DNA from 4 places in the Ruegeria sp. BH8 genome. Region 2 is predicted to be linked to each of the others. Evidence: riboswitches for the same ligand, from Rfam matches in the RefSeq annotation. Region 2 holds a riboswitch; each other region holds the start of a gene.

Region 1 (4,219 bases), on a different contig from region 2:
CTCAGACGAAACTGGAAATGACGTTGCTGAGGCCATCTCCTATTTGCAACAACGTCCTCCGAAAAAGCAGGTCTTTTTAGAAGGTGTCCTTCAATGGCGCGATGTTGCTCCGCAGGCTGAGAATGAAAACGACCTCATCTTTCTCTACGTTCGTCGGGTCCGGAACAACCTGTTCCACGGAGGCAAGTTCAACGGTCGTTTCTTTGACCCTGAGCGGAGCAGGGAGTTATTGGAGCATTCCATCACGATTCTGATGGCCGCGATATTCATGTCTGAGCCCATGATGGAGGCTTATGAAAATCGTGTGGATTGATGATATGAATATCCCTTAGGCCGCTTGCTTCACCAGCCGCCGATTTCATCATTCAGCATCCTCGTCTGTGCTTTGCGGAGTTCTTCAAGCGTCTGAATTGTCGGAGTGATATGAAGTTCATACATCGGGAGCTGCCAGCGGCCATAGAGCTTAATCAGGTCACCTTGGTCCGCGCTATCGAAGATCAGCCCAGCCGCCTCGATCTTCTCCAGAGTTGCCCGGGTCAGGGATTTGGCTGCTTGTGGCGTTTGTTCATCAGTGAAACGTGTCCGGCTCCAGACTGTCGCAATGATCCGAAGGCCGTCGAGACTAAGCATCCCCAACCGCTGCATGGCGTTGACAAGACTTAAGGCATCGGATTCTTCCGGTCCGAAAAGTGACGGTCTGGTTCTCGGTTCGTGCCAGGCCAATTCATCATTGTCGTATGATTGAATGTCCGCATAAAGAGCGCTTTCACGTTTGTGGACTGGCCCGCCAGGCATGATAAACTCTCCCGCGAAACCCTCCAGCGTGTGTTCTTCGCATTCCTTTTCCAAATAGTTCTGGAGCTGTTGAACGCTCGTCGGTTTCCAACTTGTCGCCTTCGCATAGACCAGCCGTGCCAAGTGATCGTAAAACCAGCGCATCAACTTTCCAATATTCTGGTTCACCTGCGCGGGGGGACAGCGAACAATGTCCATCAAGATAAGAACTTTCGCGGCCTCTTCATCCGCAAAGCTAACAAGCACATCTTCCTCTCTTGGACTGTCATGAAGCCGGGAAGCGGCATCCTGAAAACCCTGGGCACTGGCCAGTAGGATAGGAAGACCTTCAGCGATGAACGCCAGCCGGTCCTCGTGCCGCATTTGACACAATCTACGCCCCTGCCTGAGGCCAATGTCGGGTCTTTTAGCCATACTCTCTGCATAGCAGTCGACTGTCTCAAAATGCGAGAAAATTCCTGTCCGAGGCAGCAGGCGGTCTGAACTCCTCAAAAGAACGGTAGATAACCCAACTTTTCTTTTGCGGATACAAACCGGGATACAAAATTTCTAACTTGACCCCATATTCTTGATATTTTACATTTAAATAATATATATCAAGGACTTAGCATGGCATCCTACCACCCCAGCCATGATTTTCCCTAATATCACACACTATGAATCTGGGTCCGGATTTTGGCGCGTTCTCAGCGGCTTTTCTGATATCAGCGCCATGTTGAGACGCGCAGGTGCATGCTCTTGCGAGAAAATAGGAAAGACCCCGGAGTTTTTTCTTGCCGCAGGGTAAGTGTTAAGGTACCCGCGTTTTACCGGTCCCGATGTGGCTAAGAGGGAATCCGAGGTGCCTTTTGGTGCCAACCGGAACTGCCCCCGCAACTGTAGGCGGCGAGCGCTGTCCATTTCCGTCACTGGGCCATTTTGGTCTGGGAAGACAGGACAGACAAAGACCCGTCAGTCAGGAGACCTGCCGGTATGAAACCGAAACACGCCGGGCGGGGTTGTCCGGGGAGGTTGCCGAAGAAACGCGCCGGGCGGTCTATTTTCTACCCTGCGCTCACGGCAGGCAGTAAAGCGCCTGTTGCTTCGGTAAATGCCCATTCACCCGTTCTCTGGTCATTGACACATGGAGATCGATTGTCATGTTTCTACGCACTGGCCTGTTTGGCCTTTCCTTGCTGGCTACCAGCGCTGCCGCCGAAGGAAACTTTCCCCTTTCTATCGAAAACTGCGGTCACTCGGTCACGTTTGACGCGCCAGTGACGTCGTCAGTCACGGTCGGCCAGGCCGCGACCGAGGTGCTTTATGCGCTGGGTCTGGGCGAGCAGGTTCTTGGAACTTCGGTCTGGTTCAACGAGGTGCTGCCTGAATATGCCGAGGTGAATGCCAAGGTAGAGCGTCTGGCGGACAATGATCCCAGCTTTGAAAGCGTTGTTGCCAAGCGGCCGGGACTGGTCGCAGCGCAATATGAATGGCATGTCGGACCCGAGGGCATCGTCGCCACGCGTGAGCAATTTCACGAACTGGGCATTCCAACGTACGTAATGCCTGCAGATTGCATCGGCAAAGACAATACGGTCGGCGGCGATGGCACCCGCCTGCAAGCGTTCTCGACCGATACGCTGTATCAGGGTATCGAAGAACTGGCGGCAGCCTTTGATGTATCCGAACGCGGCACGGACCTGGTTGCCGAGTACAAGGCCCGCGAAGCCGCAGCCGTCGCCAAGGCGCAAACCGTGAAGCTGGACGATGTGTCAGCCGTATTCTGGTTTTCCTCTCCCGAAATGGAAAGCGACCCGTTTGTGGCCGGACAGAAAGGCGCACCGGGATACATGATGAGTAAATTGGGTATCCGCAACGTCGTCGAGACGGATGAAGAATGGCCAACAGTGGGCTGGGAAACCATTGCCAAAGCCAATCCGACGGTGATTGTTATCGCCAAGATGGACCGCCGTCGCTTTGCTGCGGACGACTACCTGAAAAAGCTGGAGTTCCTGCGCACTGATCCGGTGACCAGCCAGATGGATGCGGTCAAAAATGACCGGATCGTCATTATGGATGCGCAGGCCATGGACGCCACCATCCGCGCAATCCCGGCGCTGGAGGATCTGGCCGAGAAGCTGGATACCATCGGAAACAACCTGTGAACGAGGTCGCCGCAATTTTACGGCAGGGTTTCAAGGCTGCGTGCCTTACCGTGCCATTGTTGATTGCGGCGGTTCTTGCGGGCGCGATGATCGGGGAAACCTCTCTGTCGCCCGATTTGGTTCTCTCCGTTCTGGCCAACAAGCTGGCCGGAGCGGACTTTCCTGTAGACCCAATTGATCAGGGTATTATCTGGAGCTACCGGATTCCTCGCGCTCTGGTCGCTGCGTCCTGCGGTGCCGGTCTGGCTGTCGCAGGGGTCGTGTTGCAGGCTTTGCTGCGCAACCCGTTGGCCGACCCTTACATTTTGGGCATTTCTGCCGGGGCCTCGACGGGTGCCGTGGCTGTAACCATCGCTGGTTTGGGTGGGGGGGCCTTGTCGCTGTCTTTTGGCGCGTTCAATGGCGCGCTTTTGGCTTTTGGTTTTGTCGCGTTGCTGGCCCGAGCCGCTGGCGCAGGGGGCGGACGGGCTGCGACGGCACAGATCGTCCTGGCGGGAATTGCCGGGTCTCAGTTGTTCAATGCGCTGACGGCCTTCATCATCGCCAAATCCGCCAATGCCGATCAGGCGCGCGGGATCATGTTCTGGCTGATGGGAAACCTCAGCGGCGTGCGCTGGCCGGATGTGTATCTGGCCATTCCGGTGGCCCTTGTCGGTTGGCTCATTTGCCGCTTTCACGCCAGAGCACTGGACGCCTTTATTTTTGGCTCTGATTCAGCGGCCTCGCTGGGCATATCGGTACGTCGGGTGCAGGCAACCCTGATCTTTGCGACCGCGCTCACGACAGCTGTCATGGTTTCTATCGTCGGATCCATTGGCTTTGTCGGGCTGGTCATCCCTCATGCTGCCCGGTTCCTTGTGGGACCGGGGCATCGCAGGCTTATCCCAACCTCCGCCTTGATCGGAGCGGTCTTCCTGATCGGCGCAGATATCGTGTCGCGCATCATCATCCCGGGTCAGGTTCTGCCGATTGGGGTGGTCACCGCTCTGATCGGTGCGCCTGCCTTTGCCGTAATTTTGGTGCGCGGCCAGAGGAGCGCCCGATGAAGATCGAGGCGCAAAACCTGACATATTCCGTTCGCGGCAAGACTTTGCTGTCAGACGTATCCTTTGTCGTGGAGCCCGGCGAAACACTTGCTTTGGTCGGACCTAACGGTTCGGGAAAATCAACGCTGATGCGCCTGCTGGCGGGGTTGGTACGTCCGGTTTCAGGAAAAGTCGTCATAGCGGGTCATCCCGTTTCGCATTTGTCGCGCAGACAAATTGCCCAACGGATTGCCA
Region 2 (4,219 bases):
GGTCGAATACTCATCCAACCGAGTGTCTTCACGCCCATCCGCCGGTAATACGGCCAGTGCGATGCCTTTGGCCTGCGCCAGTGCCAGAACCTGTTGCAACCCGTAAGACCAATAGGGCACGCCACCTATCAGACGGATCAGGATGCCCTTTGCGCCCTCAAGTGTCTGTTCGACATAGGTATCGACGGACAGAGGGTGCTTCAGCGCCGCAAGATTGGCCAGCCGCAGGGGTGGCATCCGCCCCTCAGGTCCGCCGCCGCGATGCCAGCCCGCCGCGAAAGCGCCCAGGTCACTGTCGGAAAAGGACAGCACAACCAGATCAGCCGGGCTTTGGCCCAGATCGGTTGGGGTCTCGGTTTCCTCGAGCCCGTGGCTTTCGCGAAAGACGACGTGCATGACTTACTCGGCAACCTCGGTCACACCCACGAGGATATCACGGATCTCGGCCTCTTTGATGTCGTCATGCTCGGCAATCACGACCAGGCGCGAGCGGCGCTCTTCACCGGGCTCCCACGGGCGGTCGTATTGGTGACGAACCCGCGCGCCGACAGCCTGAACCAGCAGGCGCATCGGTTTGCCTGTGACGGCGGCATAGCCTTTGACGCGCAGGATATTCAGCTCAGATGCAAGACGTTCAATCCTGGCTACCAGTTCCGCCGGGTCGGTCTGTTCCGGTAACTCGACGATGATGCTTTCGAAATCGTCATGCTCATGATCGTGATGGCCATCGTGATGAGACGGGCGGGCATCCATATCATCTTCGGCGGCAGCCTCAAGGCCAAGCACGACACGTACGTCGACGACACCCTCGGCGACCTCAACAACGGGAAGCGGGCGCGGCGCCTCGGCGGCGATGATCTGTTTAGCTTTCGCGACACCTTCGGGACCTGCCAGATCGGGCTTGGTCAGCAGGATGATATCCGCACATGAGATCTGATCCTCGAACACCTCGGACAAGGGTGTTTCGTGATCGATCGAGTCATCAGCCAGCCGTTGGGCATCCACCGCTTCAACGTTCGGAGCAAAGCGACCGGCGGCCACAGCCTCGGCATCGGCCAGCGCAATCACGCCATCAACGGTGATTTTCGAACGGATATCAGGCCAATCAAATGCTTTCAGCAGCGGTTTGGGTAGTGCAAGGCCGGATGTTTCGATCAGGATGTGATCCGGGCGCGGTTCCAGCGCCATCAGCGCCTCGATGGTCGGGATGAAGTCATCGGCCACGGTGCAGCAAATGCAGCCGTTTGCCAGTTCCATGATGTTTTCCGCAGGGCAATCCGGTATCGCGCAGGATTTCAGAATGTCGCCATCAACACCCACATCGCCAAACTCGTTAACAACAATCGCAAGACGCTTTCCCTGCGGGTTCTGCATCAGATGGCGCACCAGCGTGGTTTTGCCCGAGCCCAGAAAGCCGGTGATCACGGTGACGGGAAGTTTTTCTAGGTTCGACATGATCTCAACCTCCAATCGGGGGAATGCGCGAGGCGCAGTTTTTGCGGAAATGTTCAGGACGGTCGCGCCACTTCACCAGACCATCGTCTGTGGCCAGATACTTGGTCACACCATCGATGATGACATCGACGTGATCGACTTCGTTCAGGTTCTCGTAAACAAAGGTCCAGCGATCCGGCCCGCCCCGAAGAACGATGGAACAGCCCTGATCGCAGTTCGAAAGGCATTCGACAGGTTTCAGAATGATGCCATCTGGCAGGGCAGCCTGTTCCAAGGCCTTGTGCAACAATGTGCCGGGACGCTCAGCATCATCCTCGAAGGGCAGACCCCGGCGGCAAGTCGTGCAGACCAGTAATTCTACCGGTGCGGTCTCGGTCATGTCTCTCATCCCCCCAAATCCTCTTCGCGGGGGACGGGGTTTCATGCGGGCACCACGTCTGCACATGGACCCGACACCGGAACACCCCGCCCGGTTTCAACTTCGGGTGTTGGCAGGTCTCCCGGCTTGCGGATGCCAGAGCGGTTGCTCTGTCGGATGTCCCGCCTTCCCGGCACAGGCCAGTGGCATTGGGCATCCTCTCCGGTCACGGTCGCGGGGGCGGCTGCGTTTGGCGGATGAACCGTTGACGCATTCCCTTTTCATCGGCTGTTGCCGACACCAACGTCCGGGACATGCGGCACCGCCGACCCGCTTGTCAAGCGGTTCGCGCGCAACAAATAAGCCAAGGTGAAAAAAGCGACCTGTAGGCGTCGTTCGGCGGCATGAAGTGCGTGTTCGGTATGTGGTCGCATGACGGGAAAACGACGAACTTGGAGATGCGTCATATGAAAGTGGGATTTATCGGTCTGGGTAACGTTGGCGGCAAGCTTTCGGGATCCCTTTTGCGCAATGGCATTGACCTGACTGTGCATGACCTGAACGCAGATCTGGTGGCCGAATTTGTCGCCAAAGGCGCAAAGGCGGCAGAAGGGCCCGCCCAGCTGATGCGCGATTGCGATGCGGTGATCACCTGTCTGCCGTCTCCGGCAGCATCGGACGCAGTCATGAAGGAGATGTTGCCCGAAGTGGGCCCCGGCAAGATCTGGATGGAGATGTCGACCACAGACGAAGCCGAAGTCAAACGCCTCGGTGCCGAAGTCATTTCACGCGGCGGTGCAGCTGTGGATTGCCCGGTTTCTGGCGGGTGCCACCGTGCCGCGACGGGCAATATCTCGATCTTTGCGGGCTGTGACCGGGAAACGTTTGAACGAATTCTGCCGTTCCTGACGACAATGGGCCGCCGGGTTTTGCACACCGGCGAGCTGGGCTCGGCCTCGGTGCTGAAAGTGATGACCAACTATCTTGCCACTGCCAACCTGATTACCTGCGCCGAAGCACTGGTTACAGCAAAGGCTGCGGGGATGGATCTGAACACGACCTATGAGGCGATCAAAATCTCGTCCGGCACATCCTTCGTGCACGAAACCGAAAGTCAGGTCATCCTGAACGGGTCGCGCGATATTTCCTTCACCATGGATCTGGTGAAGAAGGATATCGGTTTGTTTCAGGAGGTCGCCGACCGCGCCGGGGTGCCGCTGGAAATAAACCCGGTGATGATCAACATCTTTAACGATGGTATCGCACGATATGGCGAACGCGAGCTTTCACCAAATATTATCAAACGGCTGGAAGAGGCAACCGGCCTGGATATCACCGCCCCGGGCTTTCCAGCCGAAATGACGGATGATGAACCGGAAGAGCCGGGATACGAGGTTGTGCCACAAGGGCGCGCCTGAGGGTAGGGCAAACACCAGACTACATCGCGCCCCGTGAACGAGCAGGGGTAGGCAGGTGTTCCGAAAAAACACGCCATATCTGGCCCGCAGTTCGACAGAATCGCGGGCCATGAACGTCTGAAAATACCAAGCGTCACACGCGCATACTGCGGGGCCAAGTCAGCGATTTGGATGTAGTTGGAGGCGAGTACCGGAATCGAACCGGTGTACACGGATTTGCAATCCGCTGCGTCACCACTCCGCCAACTCGCCTTTTCAAGTAAAATCAAATACTTGCTGTGGTGTGACTGGGTTTTTAACAGCTTTCCTCTGGGGCGTCCAGTGGATTGCGCGCGAAATTGCCGGCAAGATCGAAATTTGCCGAAGTCCACGCCCAAGGAGTTGATCAAGATTCAGGTTGCGGCAACAGGGGCGTTGCTGGAAGGTTCAGGATATGGCACAAGCCGGACATCTTTGGGAATGAGACGAGATATCCAATGACTGACTTCGCAGCCCGGCGCCGCACAATGGTTGATACACAGATCCGCCCCTCTGACGTCACCAAGTTCCCGATCATTGAGGCGATGCTGAGTGTTCCGCGGGAAAGCTTCGTGCCCGATTCTCAACGCGAGGCGGCCTATGTGGACGGCCTGATTGATCTGGGGGACGGGCGCAGCATGTTGGAGCCGCGGACCCTGGCTAAAATGCTGGACGCGCTGAACATATCCAAGGATGAGATGGTCCTCGATATCGCTCCGGCAATGGGGTATTCCACGGCTGTCACCGCGCGGATGGCTGAGTTGGTTGTGGGTGTTGAATGCGACGAAACCCTTGCAGCCGAGGCGCAAAACCTCTTGGCCGAAGCTGACGTGCACAACGCCATCATCCACGTTGGCGCGCTGGAACAGGGTGTGGCGGAACACGGCCCCTATGATGCGATCATGGTGCAGGGCGGTGTCGAGCAGGTGCCCGATGCCCTGTTGGATCAGCTCAAGGACCACGGTCGGAT
Region 3 (4,219 bases), on a different contig from region 2:
GGCGACATGCGTCAGTCGGATAACAGCCATTTCGGCGGCCATCATCGCGTTGGGCGCGGCAGAGACTTCCTCCAGCGCCTTCAGCAGCATTTGCCACATCCGGGTCAGAACCCGCATCGGCAAGGCCTCGGCCATGTGCTGGCCCCGTGTGCGTTCGTCGGGGGAAACCGTCGGGTCCTGGGCCGCGTCAGGTGTGATCTTTACGACGGACACCCAATGCGTGATTTCGGCCAGATCGCGCAGCACGGCCAGAGGGTCGGCGCCTTCCGCATATTGACCGCTCAGTTCAGTGAGCGCCCCTGCCGCGTCACCGCGCAGGATCATGTCCATCAGGTCCAGAACCCGTCCACGATCGGCCAGACCCAGCATCGCACGGACCTGATCTGCCGTCGTCTCTCCGGCCCCGTGCGAGATTGCCTGATCCAGCAATGAGGTCGCGTCGCGGGCCGATCCTTCTGCGGCGCGGGTGATCAACGCCAGCGCATCGTCGGCGATCTGCGCGCTCTCGGCCCCGGCGATCTTGCGCAGCAGGCCGATCATGTCTTCGGGCTCGATCCGGCGCAGGTCAAAGCGCTGACACCGCGACAGAACCGTGACCGGCACTTTGCGAATCTCGGTGGTCGCGAAGATGAATTTCACATGTGCGGGCGGTTCCTCGAGCGTCTTGAGCAGCGCGTTGAATGCGCTGGTCGAGAGCATGTGAACCTCGTCGATGATGTAGATCTTGTAGCGTGCACTGGCGGCGCGATAGCGGACACTGTCGATGATCTCGCGGATATCGTTGACGCCGGTACGGCTGGCCGCATCCATTTCCATCACATCGACATGGCGACCTTCCATGATTGCGACGCAATGCTCGCACTGACCGCAAGGCTCGGTTGTCGGTCCTCCGGTTCCATCCGGTCCGATGCAGTTCATGCCTTTGGCGATGATCCGCGCCGTGGTGGTTTTTCCCGTTCCGCGAATGCCGGTCATGATAAAGGCCTGCGCAATCCGGTCGGCCTCGAAGGCGTTTTTTAGGGTGCGCACCATAGCATCTTGACCCACCAGGTCGGCAAAGGTTTCCGGGCGGTATTTGCGGGCGAGAACCTGATAGGCGGGGCTTGGTGTGTCTGTCATGTCTTCTCGCTCGGATTCGGTGCTTCGGCACAGCGTAGTGGCGGCGGCACTCCGCGTCCACTGTGGGGCGTGATGATTTTTTGTTTCAGAAACGGGCTGGTTTCCAACTAAACTGGTCCAGCGGATTTAATGACTCATTTCTTAAAGAGTACCTTGGGGGAGGACGCACTTCATGTCGCAGCTGGTCATTTTTGCTCTGCAGGTCGGAGGCGGAACGCTTGCCCTTACTTCAATGCCCGGGCGTGGCGGGGATTACGTCGGCGATCTGGATATGATTGCGGCTTGGAAACCGGGCCTTGTGATTTCAATGACGACGGATGTTGAAATGCTTCAGGATGGCGCGCAGCACTTTGGCAGCGACATCCAAAGCCGTGCCAGCCGGTGGGTTCACCTGCCGATCGAAGATTTTGGAGCACCGACGCAGGCGGTTCAGAAGGCCTGGCCAGAGGTCAGCGCCACGGCCCGACATGCGCTGTCGGGCGGTGGCCGGGTTCTTGTGCATTGCCGTGGGGGGTGCGGCAGATCCGGGATGATTGTTCTGCGACTGATGGTTGAATGCGGTGAACGCGCCAGCGACGCACTGGACCGCCTGCGGGCCGTGCGCCCCTGCGCTGTCGAAACCGATGCGCAGCTGGCCTGGGCGTCCCGGATCACCCCGGCACAGGTGGAAGTGGGATCAAGCTGACAGCTGCTGGGGTGCGTAGCCGGTTTTCCGGGGCCGGATCGTTGAAACCTCGATCATGGCGCAAGGCGGGTTCGCGACAATGCCCGAGGGCAGCGTGCTGAATGTAGGTCCGAAGATCAAATCGGCATAGGCATCAAGGTCCCGAATTGCCGTATCAGGGTGCGCCCCGCAGAAAACGCGAACGCTGTCGGATCGCGCTCGGATCGTTGCCATGCACCCTTCCGCGCAATGTGACAGCGCGCTGTTGCCTTCAAATTCGAAATCTTCGCTGGTGGCCGAAACCGCCTGCGCCATGGCTTCGGAAATCGAGCGGGCCAGTCGCGCCAAAGCCGGGCAGGTATTGCCCGTCCGCTGGCACACAGTTGCGCTGTATTCGTGTGACTTTGTCTTCCAGATCATCCTGCGCCCTCCGCGCGTGGTGGGCTGGATATTGGGGCAGGTGGGACAGCATCTCGCTGTCAGGACCTGCCCGGACACCCCGCCCGAGTTTCGGTTTCAGTTCCGATGGCAGGTCTCCTGACTTGCGGGTCATTGCTCTGCCGACCTTCCCAGCCCGTGGGCCAGTGGTATTTCGGCATTGCTTACCGCTTACAGTTGCGGGGGCAGTCGCGGACTTGGTTGATATCTGTGTGACCAGACAAACCGCACCGTGTTCCCTTTTCATCCCGACCTCTTGTTGGGGCCGGAAACCATCACACAACCGCTAGCGCCTGATCGCGTTCCGAGTCAAGCCGATCTTTAGGCCGGACGTTTGGTCATGCTGGATGCGGTTTACGTTCCGGCTTAGTTTCGTCGGCATCGAAGGCAGGCAAACCATTGTTTCAGCGAAAGCCGGGGATCATGTTGGATACGGAACAGACGGTGTTGATCGAAGATTTCCGCTTTCCGTCAGGGTCCGTGACCTTGTCGGCACGGCTGTACCGGCCAGTGGGTGAGCCGGAAACCGTTGTCGTACTTAACAGTGCCACGGGTGTGCCGCGTGACTATTATCAACACTTTGCGCGATGGCTGGCTACCGAGCGGGGGATAGCTTGCCTGACCTATGACTATCGGGACTACGGGCTTTCTTTGGTCGGCCGCCTGAAAGACGCAACTGCAACAATGGCGGATTGGGCGTTGATCGATATGCCAGCGGCACGGGCCGAAATGCGCAGGCGGTTTCCAAAGGCGCAGCAGTGGACCATCGGCCATTCCGTCGGTGCGATGCTGGGGCCGGTGCAGCCGGATATCGACCAGATCGACCGAATGATCGGTGTGTGTTCGGGGCTGGTGACTTTGAAAGATCACCCATGGCCCTATCGGGGGTTGGCAGGGCTGTTCTGGTATGGCCATGCACCGCTGATGGTGCGGGCACTTGGCTATCTACCCGGCAAAGCAATCGGGTTTGGTTCGGACCTGCCCGCCTCGGTCTACTGGCAATGGCGCAAATGGTGTACAGCCCCTCTTAGCTACGTTCCCGAGATCGGGCAGAATTTGCCTGATGCGCATTGGGGCAGTTCTGGAACACCAGTGGATCTGTTCACGTTCGAAGATGACCAGATGGCTCCGCCCGAGGCGGTTTGGCGCCTTGCTGATTTGTATGGCCCCGAGGCCAGACGCCACCTTCTGAAGCCTGCTGAATTCGGACTGCCGGAAATAGGCCATATCGGAGCATTTGCCCGTCGCAATGCAGCGGTCTGGCCGCGCCTGATCGCCTGATCAGACGCGACGCAGGTTTTCCTAACACCTTGCAGTTATGGCCGTTTGCGAAGCTTCTTGTCCTGCATGACACCGCGCACCATCTTGCCGAACGCCTTGTCCCGCGCCCGCGATTGGGCAACGGTTTCCGAGTTTCGCTGATCTTCACGCCGCAGCTTGCGCCAGCGGTCCAGCCGCGCCGGATCAAGAACGCCTTCGTCGATTGCGTTCTGCACGGTACAGCCGGGCTCGGTCTCGTGCTGACAATCCGAAAAGCGACAGCTTTGGCCAAGCTCCGTGATGTCCGAGAACACGTTGTCGATCCCGTCCTGAGCGTCCAGCAAACGCAGTGCGCGCATTCCCGGCGTGTCGATCAGCCAGCCACCGTTACCCATCCCGTGCAACGCGCGCACCGTTGTCGTGTGTCTGCCCCGTGCGTCGTCTTCGCGAATTCCAGACGTGGCGAGGTTTTGATCCGTCATGGCGTTGCTGAGCGTCGTTTTACCTACGCCCGACGACCCGACCAGCGCGCCGGTCTGGCCTTTGGGGCACCATGCCAGAACCTTTTCGACATCTGCCGGGTCCAGCGCATTGATCGCCAGCACCGACAGAAAAGGGTCCAGAGATTGCACTTGTCCCGAGAAACTGCCGGGGTCATCCGACTGGTCAGCTTTCGTCAGGACGACGACCGGATAACATCCGGCCTGATGCGCCAGCGCCAGATAACGTTCCAGCCGA
Region 4 (4,219 bases), on a different contig from region 2:
GGTCGCCGGGCATGGAGAATGGCAACAACACCAGCATGAACAGGATGAACCCGTCCATCATGGCCATGCGTTTCAATGTCTTCCGCCAGGGCAGACGCGACGCGGCAAGAAGCGAAAGGGACACCGCCAGAGCCGCGCACAGCGCTGTCAGCGAGGACACCGCCACTGTCACCACCGCGAAGACAACCGCCATAACGATCCGCATCCTAGGATCAAGCGGGTTGATCGCGCCGCGCCGCTGCGCGCCCGCTTTGACCAGCGTGCTTTCCTGTTGTCCCAGAACATGCGCCATCAGGCCGCCAGCTTGCGGCGTGCCGCAAAGTAAAAGCCCAGACCAAACAGACCGACAATATATCCGATCCCGCCCAGAACAGTTTGCAGATCATTTTGTTCGCGGTAAGCCGCGATTTCCCGACGCAGCGGGCGCAGCTCATCCCGCACGGCTCTGGCAATGACCTGTTGTTGTTCAGTGCTGAGCACCGCCGCTGTCTGGGCAGGTGCGTTTGTTGGCGGGGTATCAGGTTCCGCTTCAACGCCCATGATCCGGGCGACATCCGCAGCGGGCATGGTGACCTCGGCCACATGTCCGGCACCAAGGTTTGCAAAGAATGTATGGGCCACCGGCGCGTTTGGCGTGTAGATAAAAAACCCGTCTGCATCTGTTACGATACGGCCCAGCTCGGCTCCGTCCGGGCCGTTGACGATGACCTCGGCCCCGCTTGCCATGTCACCATTGGAAAAGCCGATTTCGCCTTCGATGGCGTCACCGGATTTAAACACTCCGGCTATGACCTTATGCGCCAAGGCAGGTAGGGGTGCGCAGCACAGCGCCAGAATGATTGCCAGATACCTCATGCGACCGCTCGTTTGACAAACAGCTCGGGCTTGACCTTGCGCGCCAGCAAAACCGCGAACCCGGTCAGGATCGCCTCAATCGCCATGACAGGAATATGTGCAAAGAAAACAATCTTAGCCGCAGGCAGGAAGGCATCCCCGGACAAGGCCAGTGAAAACGCAACCATGCCGGTTGTGGCGGCAATGGCAAAGGCACCGCCGACCCCGCCCCATATCGCACCTTGCAGCGGTGAGCCGTGGGCGATCAGGCGGCCAAAGATCAGCCCGGCCAGAACCGCGGGCAACGCGATGTTCAGGGTGTTGATCCCCAATACCGTCAACCCGCCAAAGCCAAAGAAGACGGCCTGCAGCAAAAGCCCGACGAACAGGGCCGGGAATGCGGCCCAGCCCAGCAAAAGCCCGGCCATTCCGTTGAGGATCAGATGCACTGACGAAGGGCCAATCGGCACATGGATCAGCGATGCCACGAAAAAGCTGGCAGACAGCACCCCCGCAGTGGGGATGCGATCAAGATCCAGCGACCTGAGGCCCATGGCAATTCCACCCGCAGCAGCGACGGCTCCGCCGATCACGACCGGGTTGGACAAGGCTCCGTCAACGATGTGCATCTACGGTTACTCCAAATCCCAGGCGCGGATCCAGATGACCGCGTCCTGGCTTAGTTCTTTGCCGTTGTGTTTGGTCACGGGACCGGCGCCGAGTGCGGCAAATCCCCAATATCCGGCTTTTGGAACGCCAAACGTGAAATACCCGTTATCATCCGAAGTTGCGACCAATGCACCACCCGGCATCGGCGAGACCGACGGGGCGGAAGCGGCCGCGCTTTCCATGTCCGGTTCTGCGGCCATGTACTCGATCTCGATCTCGGCACCCGCAACCGGTTGGCCTTCGGCCATAACCCGACCTGTAAACGTCGAACCCGCGATGATGTTGGTTGGTTTGTTGAGCGGGATGATCTCAACCGGCAGGCCCACCGGGTTCATCCAGTCGGTCGGCAGTTCATTGCGGTTCAGGAATGCCTTGGCGATCTGCTGGATATAGATATCCTCGGATTCCTCATAATAGGGCTGGGGAACAGTCACCAACACATAGTCGCCCGACCGTTTGACGGGAACATAACCCTTGAATGCCGCGCCTTCGTTTTCGCCGCCGGTGAAACGTACGGGTTCCAGGGTATCCAGCAGATCGGTTTTCTGACCGTTGTGGATCACGTAGAATTCCTGCGGCTTGTCCAGATCCATGACATGCCCGTTCGAGAACGGATGCCAAAAGATCAGCTTGACCGGAACATTCCCCGGTGCGTCGATCATGGTGTCAGCGGTGTATTCCAGCAGGAAATGCGCATTTGCCATCGCTGGAAGCGCCATCGCCACAGCGGCTGCGGAAAGCAGCTTGGTCATCAATAGTCGTCCTTGTCCCATCGCACCAACCCCGGTACGAGATGCGTTTTGACTGCGGGGACGTCCAAGCTAAGCTGCTTTTTCAAGCATCCTGCTCCGACGCACATCCCGTCGCCGATTAGGAGTGCCCTTGTCAAAGGCACATGTCCGGCAGGTATCCTGACTTGCGGGTCAAAGCGTTGGGCTGGCCTTCCCGGATTAACACCAGTGGCACTTCAGCCCTGCTCGCCGCTTACAGTTGCGGGTGCAGTTGCGGAATTGGGCCAAAGCCCGCACCGCATTCCCTATTGATTCCAGAGCACGCCCCGGAACCGGACATGCCGAGCGGCTTGCCAGACTTCTTCGGCATCCGTCAACGATCAATTGCGCTGGCTGTCAAAAAGTTTAGCGGGCGATGCCCTTTTTCCGACGGATCCGCTTTGGATGCAGGTCAGGGTTTTTCGGGAATGAACCTACCCTTCGAGCAGGTATCTTTCCGACAATGGCAAACTGGCCGCCCCCAATGAGCGGGCATCCGGGCCTGCCGTCCCCGCCAACACCAAAGGCCGTTCCAGCCCGGTCAGGTTCAGGTCGGATAGTTCGACCTCAACCAGTTCCACCAGCCGCGCCTTAATGCCTGCGGGCATCCAGCCATCAATCTTGACACATTCGAAGTCGATCAGGCTGCAAGATGAGACTGTGGCATGGGCGATCCCGTGCGCCGCTTGTTTCAGCCAGTTCTCAAGGTGGGTTTTCGGTACGTCCCAATGCTGTGTCGTTTCCCAAATTGAACCGGCTGTTGCGGCATTCTCACCTGTCGCGCGCTCCAGTACATAAAGACTGGCGACATCTATCAACGGTTTCACTCCGCCTGCGTCGTCCGGCACAGGCAATGGACCAAGCGCACCGGCATTTCCCCGCCCCGAAAAGATGGAGCCGTTCAGAACCACCCCGCCCCCAATGAAGAAGCCCACATAAAAATACAGGAAATCTCGTGGGCCTTCCGCCGGGCCAAAGACCAGCTCGGCACCGCAGGCGGCCGTTGCGTCGTTCTGTAGGAATACCGGCAAGTCATAGCTTGAGGCCAGTGCGCCTTTCAGGTCCGCGTCACGCCACGGATCCATTTTCTCCTGCGGAACCTGCAATGTCTGCGCCCAGTCCCAAAGGTAGAACGGCATCGCAATCCCAAGACCCGCGATCCTGCCGCGCGCTTCGGGCGACAGCGACGTCATCACTTTGTCGAGGCTTTCCTTGGAAAAGCTCAATGTCGCCTCGGGCGTCGGAAAATCATAAGTCCGCCGCTCACGGTGCCTGACATTGCCAAGGAAATCCGTCAGCACCAGCTCGGTACTGCGCCGCCCGACTTTGAGCCCAAAGAAATACGCGCCATCCGGATTCAGGCGCATGGGAACCGAGGGCTGCCCGACTTTTCCCCGGATCGGTTCGCCCCGCAGAAGCAGCCCATCGGTTTCCAACTGGCGCATGATGACCGAAACCGTCTGTGCCGACAGCCCGGTCATCCGCGCGATCTCAGATTTTGCAAGGGCCTGATGGCGCCGGACCAGTGACAGGACAAGCCGTTCATTTCGGGCCCGCATTCCGCTTTGATTGGTGCCGCGCATGTCTGGCTCGCGTACGCCAGCGGTATTGTCCAAAGAGTTGTTTGCAGACACGGCCATCCCCTTCGTGACGACAATGTTGAAACCCTTCCTTTCTGTCAATAATAAATAAGAGTGATTTATTTATTGACTCAAAATTCGAATCTTGTGATGGTTTTCACGTTCGATCGGGCCGGATTTCGCCCGATCAGACGTATGCCCTGACGGGCATTGGGAAAACTGGGAGGACTACCGATGAAACTTGCGAAACTTGCAGGCGCTACGGCGCTGGCGGTTACGGCCATGGCAAGCAGTGCAATGGCCGAAGGTGAAACCGTTTGCCTGATCACCAAGACGGATACCAACCCTTTCTTTGTCAAAATGAGA

Evidence for each region. Region 2 has a riboswitch for cobalamin ahead of ACR0AD_RS06720 (DUF1636 family protein). Riboswitches for the same ligand answer to the same signal wherever they lie in the genome.
Region 1: another riboswitch for cobalamin. It lies ahead of ACR0AD_RS12020 (ABC transporter substrate-binding protein); the one in region 2 lies ahead of ACR0AD_RS06720 (DUF1636 family protein).
Region 3: another riboswitch for cobalamin. It lies ahead of ACR0AD_RS18450 (hypothetical protein); the one in region 2 lies ahead of ACR0AD_RS06720 (DUF1636 family protein).
Region 4: another riboswitch for cobalamin. It lies ahead of ACR0AD_RS19890 (DUF4198 domain-containing protein); the one in region 2 lies ahead of ACR0AD_RS06720 (DUF1636 family protein).

Annotation. Positions count from the first base shown of each region.
Region 1 is NZ_JBQFSP010000006.1:9,149-13,367, forward strand. Features, by position in the region: gene ACR0AD_RS12010 (hypothetical protein) at 1-313, shown strand, start outside; gene ACR0AD_RS12015 (hypothetical protein) at 343-1,158, opposite strand; cobalamin riboswitch at 1,589-1,781, shown strand; gene ACR0AD_RS12020 (ABC transporter substrate-binding protein) at 1,935-2,939, shown strand; gene ACR0AD_RS12025 (FecCD family ABC transporter permease) at 2,954-3,985, shown strand; partial or broken gene ACR0AD_RS12030 (ABC transporter ATP-binding protein) at 3,982-4,219, shown strand, end outside.
Region 2 is NZ_JBQFSP010000001.1:1,350,882-1,355,100, reverse strand. Features, by position in the region: gene cobN (cobaltochelatase subunit CobN) at 1-396, opposite strand, end outside; gene cobW (cobalamin biosynthesis protein CobW) at 400-1,455, opposite strand; gene ACR0AD_RS06720 (DUF1636 family protein) at 1,460-1,834, opposite strand; cobalamin riboswitch at 1,929-2,133, opposite strand; gene ACR0AD_RS06715 (NAD(P)-dependent oxidoreductase) at 2,236-3,231, shown strand; tRNA gene ACR0AD_RS06710 (tRNA-Cys) at 3,410-3,483, opposite strand; gene ACR0AD_RS06705 (protein-L-isoaspartate O-methyltransferase family protein) at 3,708-4,219, shown strand, end outside.
Region 3 is NZ_JBQFSP010000015.1:48,845-53,063, reverse strand. Features, by position in the region: gene ACR0AD_RS18460 (DNA polymerase III subunit gamma/tau) at 1-1,119, opposite strand, end outside; gene ACR0AD_RS18455 (protein-tyrosine phosphatase family protein) at 1,292-1,804, shown strand; gene ACR0AD_RS18450 (hypothetical protein) at 1,796-2,203, opposite strand; cobalamin riboswitch at 2,294-2,512, opposite strand; gene ACR0AD_RS18445 (alpha/beta hydrolase family protein) at 2,645-3,502, shown strand; gene rsgA (ribosome small subunit-dependent GTPase A) at 3,538-4,219, opposite strand, start outside.
Region 4 is NZ_JBQFSP010000023.1:14,323-18,541, forward strand. Features, by position in the region: gene cbiQ (cobalt ECF transporter T component CbiQ) at 1-292, opposite strand, end outside; gene ACR0AD_RS19880 (cobalt ABC transporter permease) at 292-855, opposite strand; gene cbiM (cobalt transporter CbiM) at 852-1,463, opposite strand; gene ACR0AD_RS19890 (DUF4198 domain-containing protein) at 1,470-2,255, opposite strand; cobalamin riboswitch at 2,388-2,586, opposite strand; gene ACR0AD_RS19895 (ROK family transcriptional regulator) at 2,708-3,913, opposite strand; gene ACR0AD_RS19900 (substrate-binding domain-containing protein) at 4,088-4,219, shown strand, end outside.